DNA from 3 places in the Alkaliphilus metalliredigens QYMF genome. Region 1 is predicted to be linked to each of the others. Evidence: riboswitches for the same ligand, from Rfam matches in the RefSeq annotation. Region 1 holds a riboswitch; each other region holds the start of a gene.
The links. A riboswitch is a leader RNA that binds a small molecule or an ion and turns the genes downstream of it on or off. The one in region 1 is predicted to bind cyclic di-GMP.
Positions count from the first base shown of each region.

Region 2: another riboswitch for cyclic di-GMP. It lies ahead of AMET_RS02345 (methyl-accepting chemotaxis protein); the one in region 1 lies ahead of AMET_RS24405 (putative bifunctional diguanylate cyclase/phosphodiesterase).
Region 3: another riboswitch for cyclic di-GMP. It lies ahead of AMET_RS07250 (methyl-accepting chemotaxis protein); the one in region 1 lies ahead of AMET_RS24405 (putative bifunctional diguanylate cyclase/phosphodiesterase).

Region 1 covers NC_009633.1:2,937,454-2,947,480, reverse strand. Annotated here, with positions in the region: gene AMET_RS14445 (MerR family transcriptional regulator) at 1-152, shown strand, start outside; gene AMET_RS14440 (GerW family sporulation protein) at 252-629, opposite strand; gene AMET_RS14435 (DUF2953 domain-containing protein) at 619-1,320, opposite strand; gene AMET_RS14430 (hypothetical protein) at 1,317-1,772, opposite strand; gene AMET_RS14425 (RNA polymerase sigma factor) at 1,775-2,323, opposite strand; cyclic di-GMP riboswitch class I at 2,600-2,685, shown strand; gene AMET_RS24405 (putative bifunctional diguanylate cyclase/phosphodiesterase) at 2,770-4,920, shown strand; gene AMET_RS14415 (sensor domain-containing protein) at 5,733-7,757, shown strand; gene AMET_RS14410 (hypothetical protein) at 7,906-8,310, opposite strand; gene AMET_RS14405 (DUF4153 domain-containing protein) at 8,576-10,027, shown strand, end outside.
Region 2 covers NC_009633.1:477,401-487,427, reverse strand. Annotated here, with positions in the region: gene AMET_RS02380 (hypothetical protein) at 1-373, shown strand, start outside; gene AMET_RS02375 (xanthine dehydrogenase family protein molybdopterin-binding subunit) at 467-2,776, opposite strand; gene AMET_RS02370 ((2Fe-2S)-binding protein) at 2,779-3,228, opposite strand; gene AMET_RS02365 (FAD binding domain-containing protein) at 3,228-4,028, opposite strand; partial or broken gene AMET_RS27250 (transposase) at 4,492-4,787, shown strand; gene AMET_RS27245 (transposase) at 4,876-4,986, shown strand; gene AMET_RS27240 (hypothetical protein) at 5,013-5,246, shown strand; gene AMET_RS02350 (hypothetical protein) at 5,312-5,521, opposite strand; gene AMET_RS02345 (methyl-accepting chemotaxis protein) at 5,533-6,840, opposite strand; cyclic di-GMP riboswitch class I at 7,268-7,357, opposite strand; gene AMET_RS02340 (transposase) at 7,672-8,088, opposite strand; gene AMET_RS02335 (uracil-xanthine permease family protein) at 8,314-9,627, opposite strand.
Region 3 covers NC_009633.1:1,521,213-1,531,239, reverse strand. Annotated here, with positions in the region: gene istA (IS21 family transposase) at 1-1,066, opposite strand, end outside; gene AMET_RS07250 (methyl-accepting chemotaxis protein) at 1,182-2,744, opposite strand; cyclic di-GMP riboswitch class I at 2,898-2,986, opposite strand; gene AMET_RS07245 (SIR2 family NAD-dependent protein deacylase) at 3,297-4,046, opposite strand; gene AMET_RS07240 (HAD family hydrolase) at 4,521-4,991, opposite strand; gene AMET_RS07235 (NifB/NifX family molybdenum-iron cluster-binding protein) at 5,000-5,356, opposite strand; gene AMET_RS07230 (ATP-binding protein) at 5,391-6,251, opposite strand; gene AMET_RS07225 (nucleotide-binding protein) at 6,229-7,101, opposite strand; gene AMET_RS07220 (NifB/NifX family molybdenum-iron cluster-binding protein) at 7,088-7,456, opposite strand; gene AMET_RS07215 (DUF134 domain-containing protein) at 7,509-7,859, opposite strand; gene prxU (thioredoxin-dependent peroxiredoxin) at 8,100-8,819, shown strand; gene AMET_RS07200 (ABC transporter permease) at 9,012-10,027, opposite strand, start outside.

The DNA of each region.
Region 1 (10,027 bases):
ACTGGGACAGCTATACAAAAGAAGCCCATGCTGGAGTTGCCCAGATGTATGTGGATGACGAAAGGTTTAGAGCATATTATGATAAAAAACAACCTGGAACAGCAGCATTTATGAGAGACGCAATTCATATTTACGCAGGAGTGAAAAACTGAAGGGTGCTAAAAAGAAAAAATACCTAGAGTATGATATCTAGGTATTTTTTGTGAGTAGTTATTTCAAGGTATTATATAAAGCACTAAACTGGTGTAATCTTACTCTTCTTTGGGAGCCTCTTGTGTTGTTTCCTTATTTAAATTTACCTTAGCAACGATGTCTGGTACCATTTCTAAAAGCTTTTCCATACCAGCTCTTTGACTGATTGGGAGGACTTGAACTTCTTCATTTTTGATGACGATTATGGCTGTTGGTGTAGCCTTGGCACCAACGCCACCACCACCTCCAACTCCTTTATTTCCTTTTTCATCGGTTCCATCCCCTGATCCTGTACCGAGACCAAATGAGATATCTACCATGGGTATGAGGGTAACACTTCCTACGGTAATAGGCTCTCCTACAACGGTTTTAGATGTAAAGAATTTTTCAAGCTTTTCGAATAATTGACCTGCATTTTCTGAAAAGTTAGTTGACATGTTTTTTTTCCTCCTTCTCTTTAATAAATAATATTTTTAGAATCTTTCTAATGGGCTTAGATAAAGTAAGTTGCAACACAATCCATAGAAACAAAATAACAATGATTCTACCATGGACTTCTAACTCTCCTTCAAGCTTTGTTTCCCCAAAAGAGGGGGTTATCTCTAGGGGAGAGTCATTAAATAAGGGCTGTAGGGAACTTGTAATGGCCAGTATGATACCGGTATAGTAAGGATCATCAAATCCATAGACTCCCTCAAGTCTGAACTTTTTGGGTTTCAAATGATGTAGCACCCTTTTGATAGCCAAGAAAATAACATCTAATAACTCTCTGGTAACATGTTCCCATGCTAATGGGAACTTATTCTTATATTTTACTTTTTTCTTTGTTGTCTTTTTCTTCTTCGGTTTTTTTGATTCTTGTTTTTTCTTGTATGTCTTCCTTTCTTCTCCACTGGTGTGGATGGAAATAGGAAGACCAAGAAGTTTAATTCTTATCGCTTTAGGACTGTTGTTGATGATGGTGAAATCCACCTTTACTAAGTGCCAAAACCAGCCGATATGACCTTTAAACGTGACAACTAGGTCCTTTGAAGCCATTAAATGATAATCCACTGGGATAATTAGGATTAATAGTAGTATTGCCAATAAAAATAGGAGTAGATAACGAAGTATCGCTAATAAAATCATAGGCCATTCCTTAGCAAGGAACTCTTGGACCTTATCTTAAAGGATCCTGTAATGAAGTTTTCCAGCAAAGAAGATGCCTTTTTTATCGTGGACTTAGACGTCTTAGAAGCTACCTTAGCTCCTGGAATAAACCTTAGAAAGAGGGTAGCACTACTGAGTATGTTACTTTGAATGTCAACAAAATCCTTTATACCGAAGGGATGAGTATCTTCGGAAGATGGTTGGCGATTTTTAAAATCATGTAATACACGGGCTTTCACATCAAGTGCCTCGGGAGGTAAGTCAACGGAAGACATCTCCTCAAGTTCCCAAAGAAGGAGTTTCAGTTCCATTAAATCCCTTCGGCAGCCATGACATACCTTCAGATGCTCCTCTAGTATAATGGACTCCAATGGTTCAATTGTATTTTCTAGAGACTCTTGAAGTAAGCTTTTATCAAATGAACAGTTCAATTCTACACCTCCCAAACCCCTTCTTTTTTTAACTGATCTTTTAAGTGTTTTCTTCCTCGAAATAAATGGGTCTTGACAGTTCCTATGGGTATGGACAAACATTGGCTAATCTCCTGATAGCTCATGGCTTCTACATGCCTAAGAAGAATCACCGACTTTATTTCATGGGGCAATTGACTGATACTGGTCTTCAGTAGTTTTTCAGTGCTTTTATAGGATAATGCTAATTCAACGTTGTCAGCAGATGGAATGCTTAATGTGGGATCTAAAGGCAATGGGGTTGGTTTTTTAGCCCTAGCGAAATTATGACAGGTATTAATTGTAATCTTCTTAATCCAAGGAGATAGCGGATGGCCTTTTTCAAAGCGAGGGATGGATTGATAGATTTTTATGTATACCTCCTGTAATAAATCTAAGGAATCTTCTTTAGAGTGGGTATAATTGTAGCATAGTCGATAGATATAGCTTTGGTATTTCGTATATAATAGATCAAACCCCTCCATGTTTTGATCTTGGCAAAGCTTAATTAGCTTTTCATCAGAGACCTCCAAAGGTATCCCCCCCATTTTTGACCTTCACTTATTATATACACGAAATTGATGTAAAAGTTTCAAATATATGCAAAAAAAATAAAAAGACTAAGTAAATTTAAAATCTTCTTATTAGGAAGATTATTTTCCTCATTTTGTAAGGAAATATGAGATGGCATATATTGAAATATTATGTAAATTGTGATAGTATGATTGTAGAAATAAGAACAAAGTCCTACTTCCAATAGGACTTTGTATCTGAAAATTAGCAATATTTCTTAAAAATTCATTTTTAAAAATAAGTAAAGGCAAAACCATCGAAAGATGGTGACGCAAAGCCACGAATCTAAGTCGTTTGACGATAGGATAGTCGGGTTGCCTATTAAAGTTATATTTTGTCAAAATAGGTGCCCTTTAAGGCACTTATTTTTTTGAATAAAATCTATTGAATTGAGGGGAGGCACCCCATGCCAAAGTCAAAGCATAAAGTGAAAAACCACATTGTTAATAAGTACAAATTAGTATACCTGCCATTATTCATTGGGGTGTTGGCTATTTTAACTGTCAGTGTGACGAGCTATTATATCAGTAAAAATTTACTGTTAGATGAAATGAAACAAGGCGGAATCAATTTGGCTAATTTAACCACTAGAAAAATTAATAATGAGATTAGCTCTATGAAGATAATTAATGATTTACTAGAAGATGGGCTTAAACAAGCAAGAAATCCAGTCATTAACAATGAAATCCTAAAACAAGAATTTAACTACCAGGAAATTGTTGAAAGCTTAGCTAAAGAAGATAATATTGCCTATGCCCTTATTGTAGACAAGGAGTTAAAGGCCATAGCTGATTCAGATATTAGAGACATTGGCATCGTATATACCGATGATCTGGAATACCTAAGCACTTTAAAGGGAGAAACAATAGCAACTGAGTGGTATTCTGAAGACCTAAATGCTAACGTATTGGAAATAACAGTTCCGCTCTTTGATGATGGTGAAATCATAGGAATACTTGGAATCGGTCTGTCCATGAAAAATGTGTATGGTTCTATTTACTTTATATTTCTAAGCTTTAGCATGATAACGATGATTATGGTTTTGTTGTTTTTGTGGGCACAACATAGAAATGTAATTAAGCCAGTAGATCAATTAGATCAAAGTATTCGTCAAATTGATGTAGAAAAGAATGCAGGCTATCGGCTTCCATCACCGGAGAGAGACACCTTTTTAGGGTTGTTTTCTTCTATTAATGCCATGCTTGATGAGATCAATCACTATTTTTATCAGCTAAAAAAGCAGGAAGCATATATTGAGCATATTGCTTATCATGATGACCTAACAAATTTACCTAATAGAAGAATGCTTGTAGAAAAGCTAGAGCTGGAATTTACTCATAATCGTTCCGGGGCGATTATGCTATTAGACCTTGATAATTTCAAGGAAATCAATGACACATTAGGTCATGTATATGGAGATAAGGTGTTAAAAAAAGTGACTGAAGCCCTATTGCATATAAAAGGTGAAAATCTTGTTGTATCAAGACTTGGTGGAGACGAGTTTCTTATTCTTATAAAAGAAGAAGAGGATATTCTTAAAATTGAGAATTACGCAAGAAAAGTGATTGATTTATTTAGTAACAAGTTGTTGGTGGAGGATGATGAAGTTTATCTAACCTGCAGTATTGGAATTGCTCTATACCCGTCAAATAGCAATAGTGTAAGTCAGCTAATCATGAATGCTGACATGGCGATGTATGGTGTTAAGGGTTTTGGGAAAAACAATTATATGTTTTTTAATGAGGAAATGCTAACCAATTTAAATGAAAAGATTGAAGTGGAAAATAAATTAAGGATAGCATTAAAAGATGATGGGTTTAAATTATTATACCAACCACAAATTGATACCTATACAGGAGAAATTGTGGGATTTGAGGCTCTTTTAAGACTTAAAAAAAGCAATCTATCTCCAGCACAGTTTATTCCAGTAGCTGAAGAAACGGGAATGATTATAGAAATTGGTAGATGGGTAACGGAAGCAGTCATCAAGCAAGTAGCCCTATGGAAAAAGAAGGAATTATCCCTAAAGCCAATAGCAATTAATTTTTCAGCAAAGCAACTGAATGATTTAAGTTATATTGATTTTTTACAAGCTAAGCTCAAGGAAAATCATGTGGAGGCTAACTATCTTGAGATAGAAATTACAGAGGGTCTCTTTTTAGAAAAAATTGAGAAGACAATTGAATTTGTAAATCAAATTAAAGCACTAGGGGTGAAAATGGCCCTAGATGATTTTGGTACTGGGTACTCTTCTCTTAGTTATTTAACATTTTTACCAGTAGATAAAATAAAGTTGGATAAATCCTTAAGTGATAAATATCTGGAAACAAAAAATTTCAAGATGATAGGTGGAATCATTGCCCTTGCCCATAGTCTAAATCTAGATGTAGTGGCAGAAGGCATAGAAGAGGAAGCTCAATATATACAACTGAAAGCAGCAAGGAGCAACTACATCCAAGGTTATCTATTTAGCAGGCCATTGGAGGTAAAAGAGGTGGAAAAAATATATAACGATAACTTTTTACATAAGCTTTTATTTGAAGAGTATGATGAATAAAAAGCATGGAGGTGAGGATTCTACTGGTTTTTAAAAAATTAATTTTGATTGGAATGTACATCGTTCTTTTAGATTACACTTATCCTGATAAGCTTATTTTTTATACGAAAACGCGTAAGATTTATCTACAATGTATTGCTAAGGCTCCTGCTTATTCATGTGGGGACCTTGGCAATACTTTTTTGCGATAACGCAATAAGTGAGTGAAAAACGCTGCATGCCACAAGCAATGAAATTAAAAAAACTAAAACTAAACTCATTAATAATTTTTTTGATTGATTTTCACATAAACAACTCCTTTTTTAACTAGATTTTTTAGAGGATTTAATGAAATAGATGGATTGATTATTAAACATCGATTTTCAGTATTATAAGTCATGTATACCCGAATTTAAAAGAGTAAATAACTTTTAATGATTTAAGTGTAGGAAAGCAGCATTCATATTCAATTAAATCCTTTCTTATTTGAAGTGATTCACCATATATTTAGGGTATCATTGATGAAAGGGAAGTTTGTATTGATTAAGGGGGCGAAAACCCAAAATGGAGAAAATAATATGTGATTTCAGGAAAAAAAATACGGAAAAAGAAGGAAAGTTGCTGATAATTGACGAATCTATAGTAATAGCTTTACAATTCATTTATCGTAAATAGTGGTAAGGAAGAGACGACTTTCTCAAAATACAGGAAACTCAATTTACTGGTTTTACCGAACTGAGATATTGGAGAATGCGGTGGAGAATCTTATGCCCCGAAGATAAGATCTTTATAAAGCTGTATTGCATGGAGAAACAAAAAAAGGGGATGATGCGATGCTTTTTAAAAGCAAAACAAACCAACTACATAAAAATGAAGAAAATATTAATCAATATCTTGATAAAAACCATCAAATCAATCCCCATAAAGAAGCCATGTTCATTACAGGTATCTATGGAATCTTTGGATTACTGTGGATCGCCTTATCCGATAAGATACTTTATATAATGGTACAAAATATCACGATTTATAGACAAATTCAGACATATAAAGGTTGGCTATATGTCTTGGTGACCATGATACTAATTTATGTATTAGTGGAAAAGCGTTCGGTATTATTTGGAAAATCGATCATGAAAATAAAAGAAGCCTTTGAAGAATTACAGGCAACTTACGAGGAACTGGTGGCGACGGAACAAGAACTATTGTATCAAAAGGATTTGACTGAAAGTATTATTAGAGAAGCACCAGTGGTTATTGGAATTTGGGATGAAGAAGGGAAAATTAAAAGTCTGAATCCCTTTGGAGAATCCATATTTGGATATAGTCAGGATGAGCTCTATGACAAGAAATGGTGGGATCTTTTGAACACTGAAGCGGATGAAAATTTAATGGAGAATATTTTTAAAAAAGTGAAAAATAGCAAACAATTTAAGAATCATGAGCTTGAGTTCATTGCCAGTGATCAAAAGAGAGTGGATCTCCTTTGGAATAGTAGTGTATTACAGCATCAAGAACATTGTGAACCCACTGAAATTCTTTCCATCGGGGTGGATATTACCAATCGAAAGGCATTGGAAGAGGAATTGAAAAATGCAGCATTCTATGATTCACTGACTGGATTGTATAAAAGGACATTCTTAGAAGTGGAAGTAACCAGACTAATAGAAGAAGATGTATCCTTTGCCTTAATTCACTTAGATTTTAATAATTTTAAATACATTAATAATACTTTAGGTTATTCTATTGGAGATGAATTTCTAAAATATATAGCAGATAAGCTACACAACGCGGTTGAAAAACCACATATAGTTGGACGACTCATTAGTGACGAATTTGCAATATTACTGAAGGAACCAACCTCAAAGGAGCATGTGGAGCACTTACTAGGAGAGATAATACATAGCCTAGGGAAAACATGGACAAGTAATCATCATAAATTTTTTGTGTCCTTCAGTATGGGGGTTTCATTGTATCCCCAAGATGGTCTTGATCATACCATCTTATTTAGAAATGCTGACTTAGCAATGAGTAAAGCTAAAAGAGAAGGTAAGGGAAGACTGTTGTTTTATGTGGATGAAATACTAGAAAGTAATGCAGAGCATATAGAGATGACCAATCATCTTCAGCATGCCATTGAAAAAGAGGAACTGGTGCTTTACTATCAGCCACAGTATAATCTAAATACGGGAGAAATAAGTGGATTAGAGGTATTAATAAGATGGATTCATACTAAAAAAGGGTTTATTTCTCCAGCAAAATTTATTCCTCTAGCTGAAGAAACTGGTCAAATATATGAGATAGAAAAGTGGGTTATCAAAACAGCCTTAACTCAAAAAGAAAAGTTTGAAAAACAAGGATTGATAAATTTAGAGATCGCCATTAACCTCTCTAGCAAAACATTGATGAGCAACGTGAACTTTCAAGAAGTGGAAGCGATCATCAGTTCCTTTGATATAGACCATTCTAAAATAACAATTGAAATTACAGAAACTGCTATTATATCAAATGTTAAGTTTGCAATTGAAAGATTAGAGCAACTCAAGAAATTAGGTTTGAAAATTGCTTTAGATGACTTTGGAACAGGCTATTCATCATTAGTTTATTTAAATGTTTTACCCATTGATATTGTTAAATTGGATAGAAGTTTTGTGAAGAGCATCAAGGAGAACAGTAAGGAATCCTTTATCATTAAATCTATTTTATATTTAGCTAAAGATTTAAATTATAAAGTAGTGGCAGAAGGGATTGAAACAGAAGAACAGTTAGCATTCTTGAAGGAGCATTCTTGTGAAAGTGGACAAGGCTACTTAATGAGTAGACCCATACCAATCCATGAGATACAAGAAAAATTAAAGTAGACATTGAAATCTTCATGGATTAGCATTTTAAAATCTCATAAAAAAAGATAAAATAAAGTGAGTTCAAAAGTTAAAAACTGACTCTGTTTTATCTTTTAATTATATTATTTATGTCTTATAGATAACCACTTTCAGGAGTTAAAATATACTAAGGTAATCGACTCTCCAACCAAAGGTTGGCTTCTTCAAGACTTTCACATACCATCGTGTCAAAATCAATATGCTTTGTACCTAGCTTCATTTGAAGCGCAATGGCTGACGTTGCAGGATTTGAAGAATCAATAATAATGACTCCCCCAATGAATCCATTCTTCGATCCCCACTTAACATGATCTTGTATGTCTTCGGTGATCATGGAGATGTGATATGTTCTTAAATCACAACACTTTCGCCATGGCTTTCCATTAAAAAGGGGAACAACTTTGGTCACATATTCATTATGTAGCCTGAGGTAATCTTCGTGCTTCCAATAATTTCTGGGGGTTTCATACACCACGTTTCTAATTAAATCTATTTTTAAGGTATACATTCCCTTTATATCATTGATTTCCATAAGGCGCCTCCTATTTAAAAAAAATGTCGAAAAAAGGTGGATACAATTCGATTGTATAATAGTTTTTGCCATTAGAAAAGAATTATTTGGGAAAATCCTTAATATTTTTAGAGATACAAGTTGTTTTCTTGATATGTAAGGGGCGATTCCCTTTAGAATCATATGTATAAAATGAACACTCCTAGACCTAATCTGATTTACATTTGACCGTTATAAAATGGTATGATTGAATTAGATAAGAATAATATAATAGAGGATGATCAAAATGAATATTGCTGAACGAATGAAAAGGGTAACCAATAAACTAGATATGAGTTTAAAGCGGTTTCCAATTACAATGCTCTTTGGTGCATTGGCAGTGGCGGTCTCTATTTTTATTAACCACAGTTCCATTCCCTTTGGAAAGACAAGGGAAATATACAATCATATTGTGATGGCTTTGAGCCTTGGAATTCCCTTGAGTTTATGTATATATGTACTCTTTGAAGGTAGAACGAAGTCTGAAAAGCATCATCGAATCCTAGCCCATGTTGGAAGTGGACTACTACTCATACTCTACTATTTTTTCTTTTTAAAGGACATGGAAATGGTAACTGTAACGAGGTATATTGGGCATAGCATTTTTCTTTATTTGACATTCACATTTATCCCATATTTAGAGAAAAAGGAGAATTATGAACGCTATGTTGTCAAGTTATTGACTCGATTTATTGTGACATATCTGTATTCTGTCATTCTCTATTTAGGTATTGCTGCAATTTTAGGTACCATTAATTTGCTTTTTGATGCAGGAATCCCTGGAAAATTCTTTTTTGATGTTTTCCTAATTGTGGTAGGGATTTTTGCTCCTGGATTTTTTCTTGCTGATGTACCTGTTAGAAATGAAGAAATTTCACCTGAAAGCTATCCCAAGGTATTAAGTGTGTTATTACAATTTATTATCTTACCCTTATTAAGTATCTATACATTGATTCTATACATTTATTTTGGACAAATACTTTTAACCAGGGAATTACCCCAAGGGCTGATCGGTAATTTGGTTTTGTGGTATTCCATCGTAAGTACCGTTGTTTTATTTTTCATTTACCCCTTAAGAAAAAACAGTCAATGGATGAAATACTTTATCACTTGTCTTCCAAAGCTTATTATTCCTTTATTAGGCATGATGTTTGTGGCCCTATGGATTCGAATTAATGCCTATGGGATCACAGAAGGCAGGTATTTTGTCTTATTGATAGGACTGTGGGTAACTTGTATGATGATTTATTATGCCCTTAAGAGGGATGTGAAGAATATTGTACTTGCCATGACCCTGGCAATAGTGGCTTTGGCAACGGTTACAGGACCCTGGAGTGCATATTCTATCTCCCAAATCAGTCAAAATAATCGATTTCAAGAAATTTTAAAGCGCTATGACATGATTGATCAGACCTCAAATATCAAAGGGCCAGACAGAGCGTTTGTGGAAGAAGACAAGAGAGAAGTCAGTGCCATCATTTCTTACTTTGAGCGATATCACAGCTTAGGAGATATAAAATACCTTCCAAATGATTTTCAAGTCAACCAAATGGAGGAACTATTTGGATTTGAGTTATATGATCAAGGCTGGGGAGGCTATCAAAACAGAGACCATTTTAGTTATTATTTTAATGTAATGGGTCATTCCATTGATATCGGGGGCTTTGATTATTTTATAGAGTATACCACATATGGGGAT
Region 2 (10,027 bases), 2.5 Mb from region 1:
TAAAATACAGAAAGTAGGGGTTATCTCCGCTGTGAGTATTGTTTTTGCGGCTTTAATGACTCCTGTTAGCGTATTTATGGGGATTGCCATTTTTATGACTGGAATCACCACAGATTTGCTTACACTGCTACTCCTTCATAATTACAATCAGATGTGGAAAATCACAGCCTCCGTTGGCCTATACCCCATGTTCTCTGTGTTGTGGTCCTTTTTAGTATCCTACTATTTCACAGGAAATGCAATGTATCAACTGGTAGGAGGTTGGATCTCGATCCTACTATTATGCCTTGTTATTTATATCTTAGGTGTAGTGGGTGCTTATCTATCCAACAAGGTGATCTTTTCCAGAATTTCTAAAAGCATAATTTCCTAGATATTAAAAAAACCTAGGGACCCCAGATTATATGTGATGTAAGGGTCCTAGGTTTTTGAATTAACAAAGAAGATGAGGGTTTTTCAACAGTTTTTATTTACTACTTTCCATCATACCTTTCACTACTTTCTCGGGGGTAATAGGTAAATTTCTCACATAGACTCCTGTTGCATTAAAGACTGCATGGGCAATGGCTGGCGGTGGGGTATTGATCACCACTTCTCCTATTGACTTCGCACCGAAGGGCCCTGTTGGTTCATAGCTAGGTTCAAAGGCCACGGTTATTTTATTGATGTCTTTTCTACAGGGAATTTTATATTGCATAAAACTGTTTGTCATCATTCTACCTGCTTTATCGTAAAGAACATCCTCATACATTGCCATACCAATCCCCTGTACCAGACCTCCCTCTGCCTGGATTCGAGCCAGGTTAGGATTAATCACTGTACCACAGTCTATCACCGCTACATAGTCTATCAAAACAATTTTTCCTGTTTCCAGATCTACCTCTACCTCCGCAAATCCTGCAATAAAGGGTGGAGGACTTTTATCTCCTCCAAAGGTACCTGAGCCCATTAATTGTTCTTGCTTTCCTTCTCCTGCCCCTACATCGGCAGCAATTTCATTTAAAGACACTTGCTTGTCTGGATGATTAATCACCCCTATTGTATCCCCCTTAAAGCGTAAGCCCTTCAATGGAACCCCCAACATCCCAGAAGCCTGTCTCATCATTTTCCCCTTCAAATCTTCAGCTGCCTTAATCACAGCATTACCCGTTACATAGGTTGTACTAGAGGCATAGGAACCGGTGTCATAGGGAGAGAGATCAGTATCAATTCCATGGACAATGAATTTATCCATGCCTATCTCTAAAGTCTCCGCCGCCATTTGAGTTAAAATGGTGTCAGAACCCATTCCCATTTCAGTGGCACCTATTAACAGACTATACAATCCATCATCGTTTAACTTAATGGTGACAGCTGCAGTATCAATTCCAGCAATACCTGAACCTTGCATTGTAATTGCCATGCCTACAGCCCTTACCTTCGTATCACTCACCCTTTGACTGGGATATTTTTCCTTCCATCCAATCAATTCTTTACCCTTTTCAATACATCGATCTAATGTACAACTATCTAATTTCCCTGGCTCTCCTGCCTTTGAACCACTTAAAATAGGATTGGTTTCCCCTTGTTTAATGAGATTTTTCTCTCTAACCTCTGCTGGATCCATATTTAGCTGATCCGCCAACTGATTAATAGCGGATTCCAGAGCAAAAATACCCTGTGTCACCCCATAGCCCCTTAAGGCTCCTGCTGGCATCTTATTGGTGTAGACCGCTTCTCCACTATATCTGACTGCCTTTGCAGTATTGTATAACGGCAGGGTTTTATAGCCTGCCACACCTAACACCGTAGAAGCATGCTCTCCATAGGCACCTGTATCCGATAGGGCTTCCATATCAACTGCCTTGATATTCCCCTCATGATCTGCCCCTAGTTTTACTTTTATTTTCATGGCATGTCGACTACTTGTACAGCCAAGATTCTCTTTTCTATCATAAATTATTTTTGCAGGTTTCCCTGTTTTCAATGTTACAATGGCTGGAAACACTTCAACAGAAGCATTTTGTTTACCACCAAACCCACCTCCGATTTTAGGTTTGATCACCCTCACCTTGCTTTTAGGGATTTCAAGGGCATTGGCCACAATTCTTCTCACATGGAAGGGGATTTGTGTTGAGGTCACAATGGTTAATCTGCCACTGACATCTAGATAGGTAAATGCCCGTTGCGTCTCCATCATACCGTGGGCCTGTGCCTGGGTATAATAGGTTTCCTCCACAATTACAGGGCTATTTTTCAATGCTTCCTCCATATCTCCATTTTCTATCAAGACTGTGGCTGCAATGTTTTTTTCCCTTTTCATGCCTATATCAAAGTTTACTTCAAGATTTTCTTCAGGATGGATCACCGAAGGATGCCCTATGGCTTCTTCAAAATTCAATACCGGCTCTAGTATTTCATATTCTACCTTAATCATTTTCATGGCTTCAATGGCTGTTCTTTCATCTACTGCCGCAATAATGGCCACTTCGTCTCCTACATATCTTACATACTCATCTAATACCAAACGATCATAGGGGGAGGGTTCTGGATAGGATTGTCCCGCCATGGTAAAGCGTTGGTTGGGAACATCCTGATGGGTTAACACACAGGCCACACCACTTCTTTTTTTTGCCTTTTCTACATCTATGGATTTAATCTTTGCAAAGGCATGGGGGCTTCTTAATATTTTAACCACCAATGCCTTCACATTGACTAAATCATCTGTATACACAGGTTTTCCCGTGGCGATATCCATTCCGTCTATTTTAGTGATTGATTGATTGACTATCTTCATCTTCACACCACCCCCATATACTTTTTCACTGCCCTGAGCTGCCCTAGATATCCTGTACATCGACACAGGTTTCCCGTCAAATAATGGATGATCTCCTCTTCAGTAGGATTTTTCAGTTCTCTTTTCATGGCCAGTATCGTCATAATGAAACCAGGACTACAGAACCCACATTGTTCCGCACCCTCTTTGACTAAAACCTTTGCAAAGTCTGTTGCTTCCTCCTGAAGTCCTTCTATGGTGGTAATCTTTTGATTATTTGCCCTCACAGCAAGACTACTACAGGAAAGAGTGGGTTGATCATTTATCCAAATGGTACATAATCCACAACAGCCTGTGTCACAGCCTCTTTTCACACTATTAAAGCCATATCTTCTTAAGGCTTCTACTAAAAACTCATCATAACCAACTTCCATTTCTAATTGTTCATCATTCACTGTCACATTGATCTTCATCATGAGAGCACCTCCTTGATTCCTCTTTTAACTAGCGCCTTACAAAGAATCTGTCTGTATTCCTTTGTTCCTCTCATATTGCTCCCAAATGTCAACTCCTTAGCTGCCAGGATACTAACCTCTTCAATCATTGCTTCACTTAATTGACCTTCTCCTAAAAGCTTTGACGCTTCCCTTGCAATCATCGCCCTTTGTGGTCTTGCCCCTACCGCTATTTTGAATTCATTATTTTCTTTAGATACCGCTACATTTAATATGGCATAATCTCCTTGAGAATTCCTCATGGCATGAAAAGCTGCTCTTGTGTTTTTCTTTAGGATCACTATTTTGATTAAAATATCCTTTTGACATCCCTGGGCTAAAAACGCCGCCAAAGGAATTTTTCCACCTTTGTATAAAATCACATAGGCGTCAAGGGCTAGCAGAGCTGTAATGAAATCAGAAAACCCATACCTTGAATAAACAGTTGCCCCAACCGTTACCACATTTCTAAATTGGACCCCTAAAATTTCCTTTACGGCCCTTGGTAGTATGCCATCAAAATGATCATTTAGAATAGAACTCACTTCTACAGCTCTAAAACTGGTCATTGCCCCTATTTCAATGGCGTTTTCATCTTCTTTTATCTTATCTAATCCCAGATGGGACAAATCAATGGCTGTTGGTATGGTTTTTTTGCCCATTTTCAAAAACCCACAACCTCCCAATAGGGTGTTGGCTCTTTTTTCATTTAAGAGTTGATAGGCTTCTTCTATTGTATTTGGTATGGCATAGTTTTTTATTTGAAACAATTTAATCACTCCCCATTCCGCTACTTTCTAATATAACCAGAGCCTATTATCTCTCCAGTAATACGCCAAGTAAATAAATCCTTCACTATTTCATCTAAATGTAGTATAACATAAAACGACATTTTATTCGAACATTTATTTGTTTTAGAATTGTAAGGTTTGTATTATCTGAACAATTAATATGTTTTTTCATGTTTATTGTTCGTGTTTTTCTCGATGCTTTTATTTTTATATCTGATTTATTATCGTTACACTTTGTTAATCCATAAAAAAGCATCTTCGATGCTTTCGCTGGATGAAACAACTAAGCGATCAACACAATTTAGAAAACCAAAAATTACCAGAGAGGAGTTTTGTTATGAGTACATTACCGAAGGAAGTATTAAGGAGCATGATCAAGGACAATGATTTAATTACTGCAGGGGATATCCACTCTTTTCTAAAGGATCTATTTAAGGATTCTTTATAGGAGATGCTTGAAGCGGAGCTTGAGGTAGGTCTTGGATATTCAAAGCATGAGAAGAAGGCCAAGAAGACAGATAACGCTAGGAACGGTTATTCTTCTAAGAAGATGAAAAGCCAGTTTGGTGAGTTTGAATTGAAGATCTCTCGAGATCGTAAAGGGGAATTTGACCTAGGATTGTTCCGAAGTATCAAAAAAATATATCAGGTATTGAAGAACAGGTAATCTCTCTTTATGTAAGAGGTATGTCTACTCGATATATATATGATCAGATTAATGATATTTATGGCATTGAAGTCTCTTAAAGTGGTCAGTAAAATCACTGATAGGGTCATTCCAGAGATTAAAGAGTGACAAAACAGACCCCTGGATTCCCTGTACCCCTTTGTTTGCATGGATGCTATAAATTATAAAGTGCGTCATGAAGGGCAGATTGTCAATAAGGCCGCATACGTAGTATTAGGGGTGAATGTTGAAGGATACAAGGATATTCTAGGCATATAGATAGGAGAAAATGAAAGTTCTAATTTTTGGCTGGGAGTTCTCACGGGATTTTAAAACTGTGTATACAGCAAGAAGGCACAGCCCTAACTAATCTAAGCTCTGTAAAGGACAAATGGGGAGTTAAATATCCCTATGCGATTAATAGCTGGGAAAATAACTGGGATGTAAAAAGTAAATGGACCCAGCGCTACCATAACTGGGACCAAGTGTTGAATCAACTATTAATCATCTTTGAAGACAGACTAGAAAAATACATTTAGGTGAAATTTTCATCCTAGCCTTTTCAGGCTCAAAGAATAATTAATAAACCAGATGGGAGGCTAAACTACTCCCATTCTAAAAATTTTCTTTGCCTAAAAGTATGCTTTGCATACGAACTGTTCCATAGTCTTATTTGTCCCTTAACCTCTTCTCCACTGCCTTTTCCTCTAGTAATCTCATCTTTTTCTTTAGATTGATCTTTGTTTGCTAGTAAATTTTGATTTGGCAATCGTTGTTTATCATTAGCAATTACCTTACTTTTTATGAACATCATTAATCAATTAGCTACTTTGTTTTGAATTGTCCAATTAAACTAGTTAATTCTTCACCTATTGTAGATAATTTTTGAATAGAACCCATCATCTTTTTAAACTCAGTCCCTTGTTGTTCGGTACCACTTGCTACTTCTTCGGTGACTGCGGATGATTCTTCGATCACTGCCGATATTTCTTGAACAGTAGCAGAGATTTCTTGACTAATACTTGCTACATCTGTAGATAAGCTATTAATCTCTTTAACTTGTAATATACTTTCTTCCGTACCTTGAATAATACTGCTAAAAGCATCTTTAGTTCTTTGTGAAGTTTCTAACCCCTTTTCTATTTGCTTATCTGCATCATTCATCAAGCTAACAGCTTTACTCGTGTTCTGTTGTGTATTTTTTATCAACGCCTCTATGTTTTCAGTTTCCCCTTTAGAATTTTCAGCAAGCTTTCTAATTTCTTCTGCAACTACCGCAAAACCTCTACCAGCATCTCCTGCTCTTGCTGCCTCTATAGAAGCATTTAAAGCAAGAAGATTTGTTTGTTCAGCAATATTATTTATCATTTGTAATATTTGTGAGATCTCATCGGAATCATTTTTTAATGTTCTTATCGTTCCCCCTAAACCATCGGTGAAATCCGCTATTTCTTGCATTACATTCATATTTTCATCTATTGTAACTTGTCCAGTTGCAGCTTTTTCCATAACACTATCTGTTGATTCATCTAATTTCTTTAGCTTTACATCAATATCTTGTATATTTTTGGCTAGTTCATCAACTGCATGTCCAATATCCGTAATGCTTTGACTTTGTTCATTGGAACCATTGGCTAGTTGTTGAGTGCTATTGGAAATCACTTCACTAAACTCATTCATATCACTAGAACTATCAGCTAATTGTTGGGTAGACAAGTTAATCGTTTCAGTAGCATTCTGTATTTGTCCAATTAGGACCCGTAAATTTTCTATAGTATGGTTAAACATATCAGACAATTGTCCAAATTCATCTTTACTTTTAACTTGTACTTTTTCCGTAAGATTGTTATTTGCTAATCTTTTTCCTAGATCAGTTAAGCTATCTAATGGTTTCTTTATAAAAAACTTAATGATACCAAAAGCTACACAACCAGCTAAGAAAATTGAAACTAAAGTTGACATCACATTCATAAGCAATAGATTATCCATCACTTGAGATGCATATTGCAGAAAGATAGAGTTGCCTGTAGTGACAAAAGTAAATGCAAGAACAATAAAAACAGTCAATTTAAACTGTAAACCCATCCCAGCTTTTCTGATACTTTTAATCTTAGAAACGTTACCATTTGACATTGTGATTCCTCCTATAAACACTTAGTAGCAAACTATTTTAGAACTAAAAATGTATTATCAGGACCTCTATTTCTTCTTGTATGAATACATCTATTTTTCTCATCCCCCCCCTTTTTTTTTACAAATTTGTTATCGTATTTTAAAACTCACATTCCGCTGAATGTATATTTATTTTTCACTAATTATTGATTTATGCAAATTAAATCCTTTTATTTGAATTAAAGGAAATTTGCAACTGTGATATTTTTAAATAATTTCAAATTTTTATTATGATTTTAGAATATTTATGCGGAATGTAAGTGAGAACTTACTATCAATAAAAAATCTTTATCTCTTCATAAAAAATGGGCCTCTATTAAAGGGGCCCGATGTCTTAATACACAACTAATCAGTAAGCATATTGGCTTTTACACTTACTAATTAGCATTCCGGCAACCTGGCAATCATAGGAATAGTGTCTTCCCTTAGACCCATAGCTTTGCGCCCTTATTTTTCAATAAGTTTGCTTTTATCAACATTATTGTTGGTATTATGCAATTTTCAATTAAACTATATTCTCAGTAGGACTTTTTATCTAATATAAGTCCCGTTTAGATAGTACTTATACTTCAACTCTAAAACTATATTTCGACATTTTTTCTACAAATTCCTTCTTTATTTTACAAATTTTTATATTTTTTCAAACTATAATCCTTATAACATTCATTTAATTACAGTTATTTTCACTAGTGTTCAAAAATTAGATAATATTTCTATTGATTTTTAAAATTTTTTTCAGTTTTGTTGATGGAGCTCTACAATTAAGCCTTCAGGGAATATATTCCAGTAAAATTAAATACAACTATCCTTATAAAACAATACTATTCCTGTCATTGCTTCATAAGTGGTACATCTTTCGCGAAAACGACTTAGGCTTCGGTCACTTAAAGGCTGTTCCATAGAACTGGTAGTATGCAGGCCATACTGAAAACGTATATCGAATATAAGTGATTCTAAAATCTCTTCATCTGTAACTCCATGCATCTCCTTTAATATCATGGCCCCAATAATAACATTAACGGGTGTATTAGGACGGAATGCTTTATCGCTATAGAGGACAGAAAACTCTTCTTCATCAATAGCAGGAAATACTTTTTGTGCAAAGGCTTTTGCCCATGATTTCGCAAGAAATTTTTTCTCTCTTTGTGTAAGGGAAAAAGCACTGTCATTTAAAGATATTTGATTATAATCATTTGCTACAAAAGCCACTTTTCAATCCCTCCATAATTAGTTATATTAAACTAATTATATCAAATTCGGATAAATAATGGTGTTTGTATTAAATTATCTGGTGTATATAATTCATTTTTATATGTAAGCTTTTGACACTCTAATCCTATTACATAAAAAAGTACCAGATAATAAAATATTATCTGATACTTTTTGTATTACTTTACCTACTGTTATATTTATCTTCAGTGTCGTTCTTGTAAATTAAACTGCACTTTCCTTTGCCTTTTCAGGTGTACTTGTCTTTGGAAAAACAATATTAAGCACAAGAGCAACTGTTGCCGCTATAACAATACCCGAACCACCAAATAAAAGTCGAATTCCTTCCGGCATATTGACTAATATTTCTGGAACAGAACTCATTCCTAGCCCTAATGCTAAAGCAGTCGCAAGGATGATTCCATTACGTCCATCCAGTGGCTCTTGGGTAACCAAATTAATCCCACTGATGGTGATCATTGAAAACATAATGATTGCTGCTCCGCCTAGCACACTACTTGGCATAATGGATATTAGTGCTCCAACCTTTGGGAATAATCCCGCAATAATTAAAAATATGGCTCCAGTTGCTATGGCAAATCTATTCACAACGCCTGTCAGTGCGACGATACCCACATTCTGACTAAATGAAGTATTGGGTAGTACGCCGAACAGTGCCGCAAGAGAGCTACCAATACCATCCATTATTACCCCACTAGATAATTCCTTATCAGTGGCGTCTCTTTTTAATCCTCCCATTGTGATACCTGAAATATCACCTACAGTTTCAACAGCTGTGACAATGTACATAACGCCCATTGCTACAATGGCATCCCAATGAAAGGCTAAACCAAATTTCAATGGCGTCGGGAAACTGAACCATCCAGCCCCCTGCACAGTACCGAAGTCTACCTTACCCATTGGAATCGCTATCAGATAACCTACTATGATTCCGATAAGAATTGCAGAAGCACTTGAAAATCCTTTTGTGAATTGCTTAAGCATTAGTATTGTTACCAAAACCACAGTTCCTAAAAAAAGATTTGATAGAGAACCAAAATCAGCAGCTCCCGATCCACCTCCAAAGGATCTTACTCCTATTGGAATTAGTGAAAGTCCAATGGTAAGTACCACTGTTCCCGTAACCAGTGGTGGAAAAAACTTTCTTAAAGGCTTAATAAAAAAACCTAAGACCCCTTCAAAAACACCTCCAATAAGAGAAGCTCCCAAAATTCCCGCCAAACCATATTTAGCTCCTATGGCTAGACTGGTTCCTATGAAGCCAGAGCTTGTCCCCATGACAATCGGAAGCTTTGCGCCAAAATACAATTGTAGCAGGGTCACAACTCCCGCGATGAACATAGAAGCTTGAATCAAAAAAGTTCTATCCTGTACAGAAATTGATAAAGCACCTGCAATAACCATGATTGGTGTAATATTCCCAGCAAACATTGCCAGCACATGTTGCATACCTAACGGTATGGCTTCTTTTAACGGTGGTACACCCTCCAACTCATAAACACTTGACTTTTTTTCCATTTTAAGTCCCCCCTATTTGTTGTTGATGATTTTATATTTCTTTTGAAATAGCATAACATAAAACAACATAATTTGCGAATCTTTTTTCGGTATATTATATTTAAGTTTGTAATATTAGTAACAATATGCATTAATTTCGAGTATATAGTTCGTGTTTTTTACTTTCCATCCCTTTTTCTCCTTGACTTTCCTTCCCCCCTTTTATTTAGTTTCACCTTACCTTTCTTGCTAAACCAAAAAAAACGTCCACAAATCAAAAGAAATTAATCTTTTGTTTGTAGACGCCATTGCCTATCAGAAGGATTCAATTTTAAGAAGTATTGGTTTTAAAGAATTGTTATTTTAAAATATAAACATTATTATAATTTATTTTTCAGAATTTTGCAACACTTTTCTTCAA
Region 3 (10,027 bases), 1.4 Mb from region 1:
CTTTCTTAATAATTAATTTAACCTCTTTCCCTGGAGAATAGGTTCCCGTAGGGACTTGGTATCTATTTTGCTTGTAAAAAACTGTATTGTTTTTTCTAACGAGATAGGTTAAACTATTTGTATTAGTTGTGTTTACAAATAGAGTGGGTATTGGCTTTAAGTGTTCCTTTTCCAGGGCAAACACTTCTGCCGGTACCTTCTTTGTTGTTTCATGGACTTTTTTATTACCTCTTCTTTCTAACCATTTCAGCGAATCATCATTAAATGAGTCAATATCTACAAATGTTCTATTCTTTGCAAAATTATACTTGGCATATTTCACTACGGCTTCAATTTTCCCTTTACTCTGTGGGTCATAACCCCTGCAAAGGTACACTTTAAACTTAAGGGAATTAATATAGTTTTGAAATCCTTCTGTGTATATGATATCTCCATGATTTTCTGATACCACTAGGACTCTGTCCTGGTCATAAACAACCTCCTTAGGCATTCCTCCAAAATATTCAAAGGCTTTATTATGGGCCTCAATGAATGTCTGGGTAGTAAAGGGCTTGTCTATCCAATAGATGTATTTATGTCTGGAATGGGATAAAACCATACCAAAGCAATATACTTTGATTCTTGTTTTGTCAGGTTTATCTAGCCATATTTGGCCCAGGTCAACCTGTGCTTGATATCCCATAGGAAGCTCATCCACCTCCTCAAATTGCCTTGCTGAAACTACTTTAGGGAGCTTATGTTCTTCCCTTAAGTGATTGACATATAGTCGTAAAGTTCTATCCTTAAAGTCCAGCACATGATATTTTTCCTCTAGCCAATCATATATTTGAGCACTTGATAAATCCCTATGTTCTCTAATCCATGCTAAGACTTCGTCCTTATATTTGTCCACCTTCCTTTCTCTAGATTCAGTTCTTTGTCTTAAGCTTGCAAATTCATCTGGTGTCATATCCCAATATTTATGTACTGTTTTATAGTCGATCTCCAGCCTCCTTGCTACCTGTGATTTATTCAGTCCTTTGGACTTGTATCCTTGGATTTCAGCAAACATATTCCACTCCTTCAATTTCATTCCTCCTCTGGTGTCACTAGCTAACTAATTCTACCAGAAGGGATATTATTATTGTAGTAAATTGGAAATTATTCTCCGTTTTTGTTTGCCAAAATCTCTCCCTTTTATTTTACCAGTTACATCTAGCTGCTTCTATGGCTGCATTTAATGCCAATAGGTTTGTTTGTGCTGCAATATCTTTAATCATCTGACTAGCGCTGTCTATTTTTTCTGCACTTTCATTTGTATTGACAATAATCTCATGTACTTTCTTTGCCGATTGATTCGTCGTATTGCTCTTTTTCACCAACTCTTTTAATATTTCTAGTCCGTCATCCTTTAATTTAATAACTTCATTTGCAGAAGTATTTAAATTTCTGATAAATTGCTGATCTTTTTCAATTAAGTCACCTAATTCGTTAATATGCTCTACGCCCTTTTCTGTATCCTTTGCTTGGTCGTTAGCGCCTTTAGCAATTTCCTCAATAGTTCTAGCTACTTCATCGGCTGCTGTAGCTGACTGTTGACTAGAGGCTGTTAACTCTTCAGAGGAGGCCGCTACCTGTTGAGAAGTGTCTGAGATTTGCCTGATAAACACCCTGAGGTTGTCCGTAATAGTCTGAAATGCAGTTGCTAAGGAACCAATCTCATCTTTTCTTTTCATCAATACTTCTGGCATATCTTCTGTAATATCCAAATCAGCTATTCTCTCCGAATATCTTATAGTTGAAATGATTGGTTTTACAATTGAATTTCCTATTAGATAACAAAGAGCGATACTGATGGCTAAAATAATAACAGCAGTTAAAGTAATACTTCTTTGGAGTCTTGGAATAGCACCTAATACTTCCTCTTCATTTGCAGTAATGGCCATGATCCAATCCGTACCTTCAATAGGTGCGTATCCCGAATAAAGATCATTTCCTTCAAACTGATAGCTACTGACACCAGTTTGTTCTTCAATCATTGTTTCAAATAATCCTGCCATGGACTGTAAGGTGGGAGCATGCTGCACTTCTTCAATTGGATTCCATTGATTGATTACCCTATCTCTGTCTGGATAGGCTATGACTGTACCTTCTCCATTGATCATGAAGGCATACCCCATGTCTCCAAAACCCATGTCATCAGAAATGGCATTTAAGAAGTTGGCATCTTTAATGCCCACAAGCCCCCCTATAACTTCATTGTTGGTATTATATATCGGAGCAGATAAAGCTACGACTACAGATCCATTGTCTGCTGGATTTATACTAACTGTGGGAGGCATCATGCCTCTACGACCAGCCATGGAGTCAGTAAAGTAGTCTCTCATATTTACGTCGATCCCAGTATCATCAGTCCTGAAAGAATCTGTAAAATGAAGAAATCCATCTTGACCAACAATGCCTATCCTAATATAATCTTCTCGCTGTTGGACTATTACTTCTAGAAAAGTTAATTTTTCTTCTAAAGAAGCCTCTTCACTACTTATCAAATCTCTAGTCGAAAGTCCTTCAATATATACATAGTGAGTATCAATTCTAGCGTTTATCATCCGGCTCCCTTCTTCTGCTAATAATCCCAGAGCTTTGTCTACTTCTTGTGTAACTGCATCTCCAGCTGTAGTTAAAGAAACAATGGCAAAACTTCCAGATACAAATAAAATTAATACAGAAAAATAGACAATCAATTTTGTTTTAATACTTTTCACTTAATAACCCCCCCATATTTTATTTTAAATAAAATTCCTTACTTTACTCTTATTTAACCACATAAAAAGACACCCACTTTTTATGTAAAAACCCAGGTGCCTGCATAAACAAATCCCCACAAATCATACTTGTTCTATGATTTCTAGTTTTATTTTGGCAACCTGGCAATCATAGGAATAAAGATCCCCTTAGATCCATAGCTTTGCGTCCTTATTTTTCAATAAGTTTGCCTTTATCAAGTTTATTGTGTCGCCTTCCCTTAACCACTACTCCTCCATTAGGAATTAATAGCCATTCAAACTCTTCTAAGAGTTGTCATTCAGATCTGCTTTAGTTCGACAAATTTCCACTAATTTCTCACTTCTATATTTTAACACATAATAACATAAATAGGGTAAATATTTAGAATTTATAAAAAACAATCAATTATATGGAGTACCTTTATTAGAAAATCCCATAAGTAGAAAGCCTTTAGACTCACAAATAAAGGCTTTGATTATCAAGCTATGCCGATTTGATCTGGAGATCATGATGTGTTTTCATAAAAAGTGCTACAATAATAGATAATGATTCAACGCTTCTAGTACTTCCTTTGCCTTTCCTATGATGGTTAAATCAAAGGCATAGTCAGTACTCCTCTCTTCATTATTGATAAAAACTTTCTTTCCTTTTGTTAGCATCGGAAGATGATTCACAGGATACACTTCTAAACTTGTTCCAATTACAATCAGAAGGTCACACTTCTGAATATCCCGCAAGGCAGAATCCCAGGCTTTAGGTGGTAGGGTCTCGCCAAATAGGATCACGCTAGGTCTTAGGCCTTTATCACCACAGGATCCACAAGTCTCTACCGCCAAGAAACGCTCTAAACTCGCCTCATGATTACAGTTGTTACATCGAATTTTTCTGATGTTTCCATGAAGTTCATATACATTTTGACTTCCAGCCATTACATGTAACCCTGCCACATTTTGTGTGGCAATGCTTCTGATCATTCCCTTTTTTTCTAAATCCGATAAAATATAGTGTCCTTTATGAGGTTGAATGCCAACTAAAAGTCTTAATCGCATGTCATAGAACTCATGAAATAATGAATAGTTTTCATAAAATGTATCGATGTTTGCCACGGTTCTTGGATCGATACTCCGCCACCATCCCTTTTCACTTCTAAAGTCAGGAATATTGCTTTCCGTATCCATACCAGCTCCAGTCAGGATCACTGTGTCCTTAGATTTTTTAATTAAGGAAGCCAGCTTGATGACTCCATCCTTCATCCTTTCACCATTGAATACACTACTCATTTAAATTCCTCCTAGTACTTTTTTCCTATTTATATATCTTCTATGATTTCTACATTTTCCCTTTATATATCTGAATATTATCACATTAATTTTTACCGATATTTTTTCATCTTCCATCTACCTTTTATGTTTCTTTACCCATAGTAACGATCTATTCATAATATACCCAACCCGCTATAAATATACGAAATTTATTAAATTTTATTTTTATCCATTAATTAAAAAACAATAACCTTCAATCATTTTGATAAACATACAGAATATTGGTTTTTGTGAATATACTCAGTCTAAAGAACTGGCAAACAGAAATAGGACCCTCCATGAATTCATTACTCAAATTTTAAACTCCGAATCAAAAAAGCTGAAATTTAAATTCCAGCTTTTTTGATTTGACTTTCAATATCTAAGTTCCTGGTATGTATTAAGTTACTTAGAGCTGAATTTTCAGGATATGCTCCTTCCAAATCACCAAAATCAAAATCTCAATGTTGCTTTAAGTCTATTTGGATAGATGAATAGTTCAAGTGCATTTTTAATATCACTTATGATTATGTTTGCACTATTCATTGCCTTCATGGAACATCCTTCTTCTCCTATAATACATATTCCAATTCTTGATTCCTCAAGCATCCATGCATCATTATTGCCATTTCCTATTGAAGCCGTAACCCTTGAACTCAGTTTTTGAATGAGCCCTAGCTTTGCTTCTCTTTCATCCTTTGTTTCAATCCCAATAATTGTTATTGGAAGTCCCTTCATTTCAAATTCAACACTTCCAAATGTGTCTGCAGTTATGACATATAAATCAACCAAATGTGAAAGATCCTCTATCAATTCTGGAACACCAGGGATTAGAATACCATCTTTAGCTAAGGTACCGTTATAATCTAAAACTAAATTTTTAATTTCAATTTTACCATGTCCAGGTATATCAACACTTATCATAGGATTTCTTAATCTCTACAATCATCATGATGTTGATGTTCATGACACACAGAGCCTGTCGACTTCAGTTGGCCTTGTAAATAGAGTTCCACTGCATTTTTCGCTTCTCCCTTTGCACCAACAATCACTTCAATTCCTTTTTCATTAAATATGTCAACAGCACCACCGCCCATCCCACCAGAAATGATGACGTTAACACCAAGATCATTTAAGAAATTTGGCAAAAATCCCGGTTTATGACCTGGATTTGCTACAGTTTCACTCTTAACAATCTTACTATTCTCTGCAATGTAAATATTAAAGTTCTCACAATGACCAAAATGCCCCGTTACCTTGTTTTGTTCACTTGCAACTGCAATTTTCATATTCATTTCCTCCTCGTTTATAAGTTCGTTAACTTTATTTAGAAAGCAATTCCATTGTTCTTTTATAAACCACTCTTGTTGCAAAACCTGAAGTACTATCACTGTCTATAATGCTGTTCCCCTTATTAATAGCTTCTACTGCTTCTAGGTCAAATGGCACTCTCCCAACAAAGGGCAAATTATTTTTTTTGCAAAATGCCTCTATACTTTCAGCAATTTCTATATTGGTATCAAATTTGTTTGTACAAACAGCAATTCTTGCTTGAAACTTCCTAGCCGTTTCAATAATACGTTCCATGTCCCTTATTCCAGAAATGGATGGCTCTGCAACAATTAATACCATATCAACACCACTGAGGGACGCAATCACTGGACAACCTATTCCTGGGGAGCCGTCTATGATGGCGAACTCAGCATCCTCAGCAGCAGACTTCATGCTTTTTTTAACTTCCGTAACCAACATCCCAGAGGTACCACTGCCCATTTTTAGTTGGGCCCTCGAAAAGACAACATCTTCTTTGTATAGCATTAAATCTCCTGCTTTTTCAGGCTTTAAAGATACTGCCCCTACAGGACAAAGTTCTTCACAAACACCACAACCTTCACAAACAAATGGGTCTACATGATAGCCATCATCGAAATTGATTGCATCAAAGCGACAATTCTCTCTACAAAGATCACACTGAACACATATTTGAGAATTAATTTCTGCCTTTGGCATACCAAAGTAATCAGATTCTATAGCCTTTGCGGATTGATGCATCAATAAATGTAGATTTGGTGCATCCACATCACAATCAGCGTAAGCTGTCGCACTGGATAGCTTGATGAATGCTGTGGCCATGGTGGTTTTTCCTGTTCCACCTTTGCCGCTAAGGATTAACAACTGTTTCATGTTGCACCTCCTCACTTACCTTGTGTAGCAATTGATTGAAGACGTCGAAATATTTATCGCTCTGTCTAATAGCAATTAACCCATTGGAATTAATTGTCCCCAGTTCATTGTCAAAAAGAATTTTACCTAAAACGTTGATATTCTTTTCAGTACAATAGGTTTCAGCTGGATTTTCGCTTTGAACACATTTATTCAACACCACCCCATATGGTTTATTAAAAAGCGTTACCAAGTCATGCACCATATTCAAATTATGAACCCCAAACAAAGTTGGTTCTGCTACTAAAATACAATAATCAGCATCTTTTATGCTTTCCATTACGGTGCAGGCACTCCCCGGTGGGCAGTCTATTACCGTAATGTCTTGATATTCATTAGCATATTTCAATATCTCTTTGATTATTGGAACACCTGATGTTTCCCCTACATTCATAATTCCTGAAATGACCCTGACATCTTCAGATTTTCCATTTTGAACCACTCCAATTACCTTTTCCCTTTCGGATAAAGCTTTTTCTGGACAAAACAAGCTGCAACCACCACAAGAATGACAAATTTCATCAAAAACCATCAGTTTATGATTGATGTAAGCCAATGCATTGAACTTGCAAAACGCCACACAGCTACGACATCCAGTGCAAAGCTTTTCATCTACAACTGGAATTTTCACAGAAATATCATGCCGTTTTAGCTGTTCAGGCTTAAAAAACAAGTGGCCATTAGGCTCTTCCACATCACAATCTATGTAAACAGAGTTTTTAGCTATGGCTGCCAAGTTGACCGCTACAAGTGTTTTTCCAGTGCCTCCTTTACCACTGAGCACTGCTATTTTTATTTTAGTTCCCTCCATGATTATGGAATCCTGCATGGATTTCTGTTAGCAAGGGTAACGTCCCCGTATTGTATGCGTTGATATTATTTTGAACCGATTGGTTCATGGTTTTATAAATAGAAATATTGGCTGCTTTAATAACTTCTGCTGCATTTTCTCCACATCTTGGTGTCAATAATACTTCTGCCTTTTGATCTACAATCACCTGTGCCGCTTTGATCCCTGCACCACCTTGACTAGCTGCTCCACTATTATCAATAAAAGTATGTTCTTTGGTCTCTGTCTCATAAATTAAGAAGTAAGGTGTACGGCCAAAGGATTGGCATACACTGGTTTCCATTGTTTTATCATCTACTGGCATTACTATTTTCATTAGAATTCCTCCTCTATTATTTCGATCTCATCACAATCATCAATGGATTTTCTTAGGTACCACAGCTATGTCTTCGGCATCCTCCACATTCATACATGGGTTCACTATCGCTGCAAAGCTTGTAATCTCCTCCTTCAATCTTAATTATTTTCCCATTAACTAGTGCATCAGCAATTTTCTTTTTAGCATCATTATAAATCCTCTGAGCTGTGGTTCGAGCCACATTCATTTTTTCAGCACATTCTTCCTGATTCATGCCTTCTAAATCAATCAAGCGAACCGCTTCATATTCTTCAACGGTCATCATAATGATTTCACGGTCACGATAATGTGGTGTTAATGGTCCAAATAAATTGCTTTCCGGTAAACAACATACTTTTCTCCATTTTTTTGGCCTTGGCATTTGTAAAAATCCCCCTTATCATTATAGGCATATGCCTTTTATGGTTTTAATTATACTCCATTTTGGGCATATGTCAACAACCATTTTAGGCATATGCTCTTTATATTTATTGAATCACGATGCTATTTTGAAAATTCTTCCTATTACCTGGGTTTAAAAGTCATTTAATGGGTATTTTTTAATCAAGAATATCTATAATGAGTGTGATTGCTATTTGAAAAAATAATGGGAGGTGTATTTTTGACTGAAGAAATCAAAGCAGGTTGTGTAAGGCCAGAATTGATGGCAAAACCAGAAGAAAATGTACATGAAACAGTAAAAACTGAGAAAAAAGAGGAGGAGCAAAATATGATAAGAGTAGGAAAACCAGCACCATTGTTTACTGCCCCAGCTTTTCATGAGGGGAAATTTGTCAATGTCAGTTTAGAAGATTATAAAGGAAAATGGGTATTATTATGTTTTTATCCAGGAGACTTCACCTTTGTCTGAGCAACAGAAATTTCAGCAGTTGCTGAAAAATATCCAGAGCTTAAAGCCTTAGATGTACAGGTTTTATCCATGAGTGTAGACTCTGTATTCGTCCACAAAATGTGGAATGATCATGAATTATCCAAAATGATTGATAAGGATATCCCTTATCCGATGCTATCCGACCAAGATGGCAGAATCGGAAAAATGTATGGCATATATGATGAGGATAGTGGCGTAGAGACAAGGGGAAGATTTATAATAGATCCAGATGGCAACGTTCAAGGATATGAAGTACTGACACCACCTGTGGGAAGAAATGTAGAAGAGTCTATCAGACAAGTCAAGGCGTTTCAATTAGTCAGAGAAACAAAGGGTGGAGAGGTTGCCCCTTCCGGCTGGAAACCAGGAAAAACAACCTTGAAGCCTGGACCAGATCTTGTGGGTAATGTGTGGAAGGTTTGGAAGGTCAGCGAGGCATTTGAAGATTAATATATAGTACATGGTGGGTTCAAACCCGCTCCAATGAAATCACGCGGGGTCCGAGACCCAGCGTGATTTTATTACCTGTATCCTATGATTTGAACATATATTTTAATGTACATCTTCTCTATCTCATCATGGTTTTCGATAATCAACCATGAATTCCTCTTTTACTAATACTTGCTTTACTAAAGAAATCTACTACCTAACGATTTTGGAATATTGTTCCTTTGTTATAAAGTAAAATATTCCATATACCATTGCATATGCACCGTACATCACAGCTGAAAAGGCAAGAACGGTTAAATAAGAATTTTCAACAGGTATTATGTTGGAAAATACAATGGTGTCAGCGGTCTTCATGGCAAATATACTATGGACAATACCCATCACAAGGGGAATCAAAAAAACGGGAAGTAATCTCTTGGCAATGACCGTTTTCTCAACCTCACTATTCATACCAATTTTTCTTAAAATTATATATTGATGTCGTTCTTCCTCTGCTGCCATGACTTGCTTAAAATATAAAAGACTTGCTGTCATCAATATAAATACAGCACTCATAAAAAAGCCAATAAAGCATACGAGACCAAAAATTTCTAGAGACTCAGTGTAATGATTATATGCAATTCTAAAGCTTCCTACTTTACCCGACAGTATTTGTGTTAATTCACCACTTAATTCATGAGATTGCAAAGGATTTTCGTAATTGAATACAGTCACCTGATCATAAGGCGTTCCATTTTCATTAAGATTTGAAATGTCTCCACTTTGAAGAAGTGCATCAAAATCATCGTCATTTAAGATAATGGTATGCAATGCCCCAAAGGCAAGGATCCCCGAACGCAGTGTCTTAGTTATTTGTATATCTTGATTAGAGAAAGTCAATTTTTGTTCCACAATCCCATTTTCAATCCCTTTATTAATAGCTGGCGTGGTCATATATTGATGTACATACATTGCTTCACCAGGGTTTATATCAGTAGGCTTTAATTCACTTTTTGATAAAGAAATTAAGTTGTTGTAAATAGATTCAGAATATACCCTAAAGTAATTTTCTTCACTAGATATATACTGATTACCACCTACATCCACTCTTTCCATCTCGGGAGCTGATGTGTATCGATCAGTAGTATATTCGCCTGTGATTTTAACACCGTTTTTTTCAAAGGCGGCATATATATCCTCCATCACTATTTCTTGCCCCCCATAGAAAT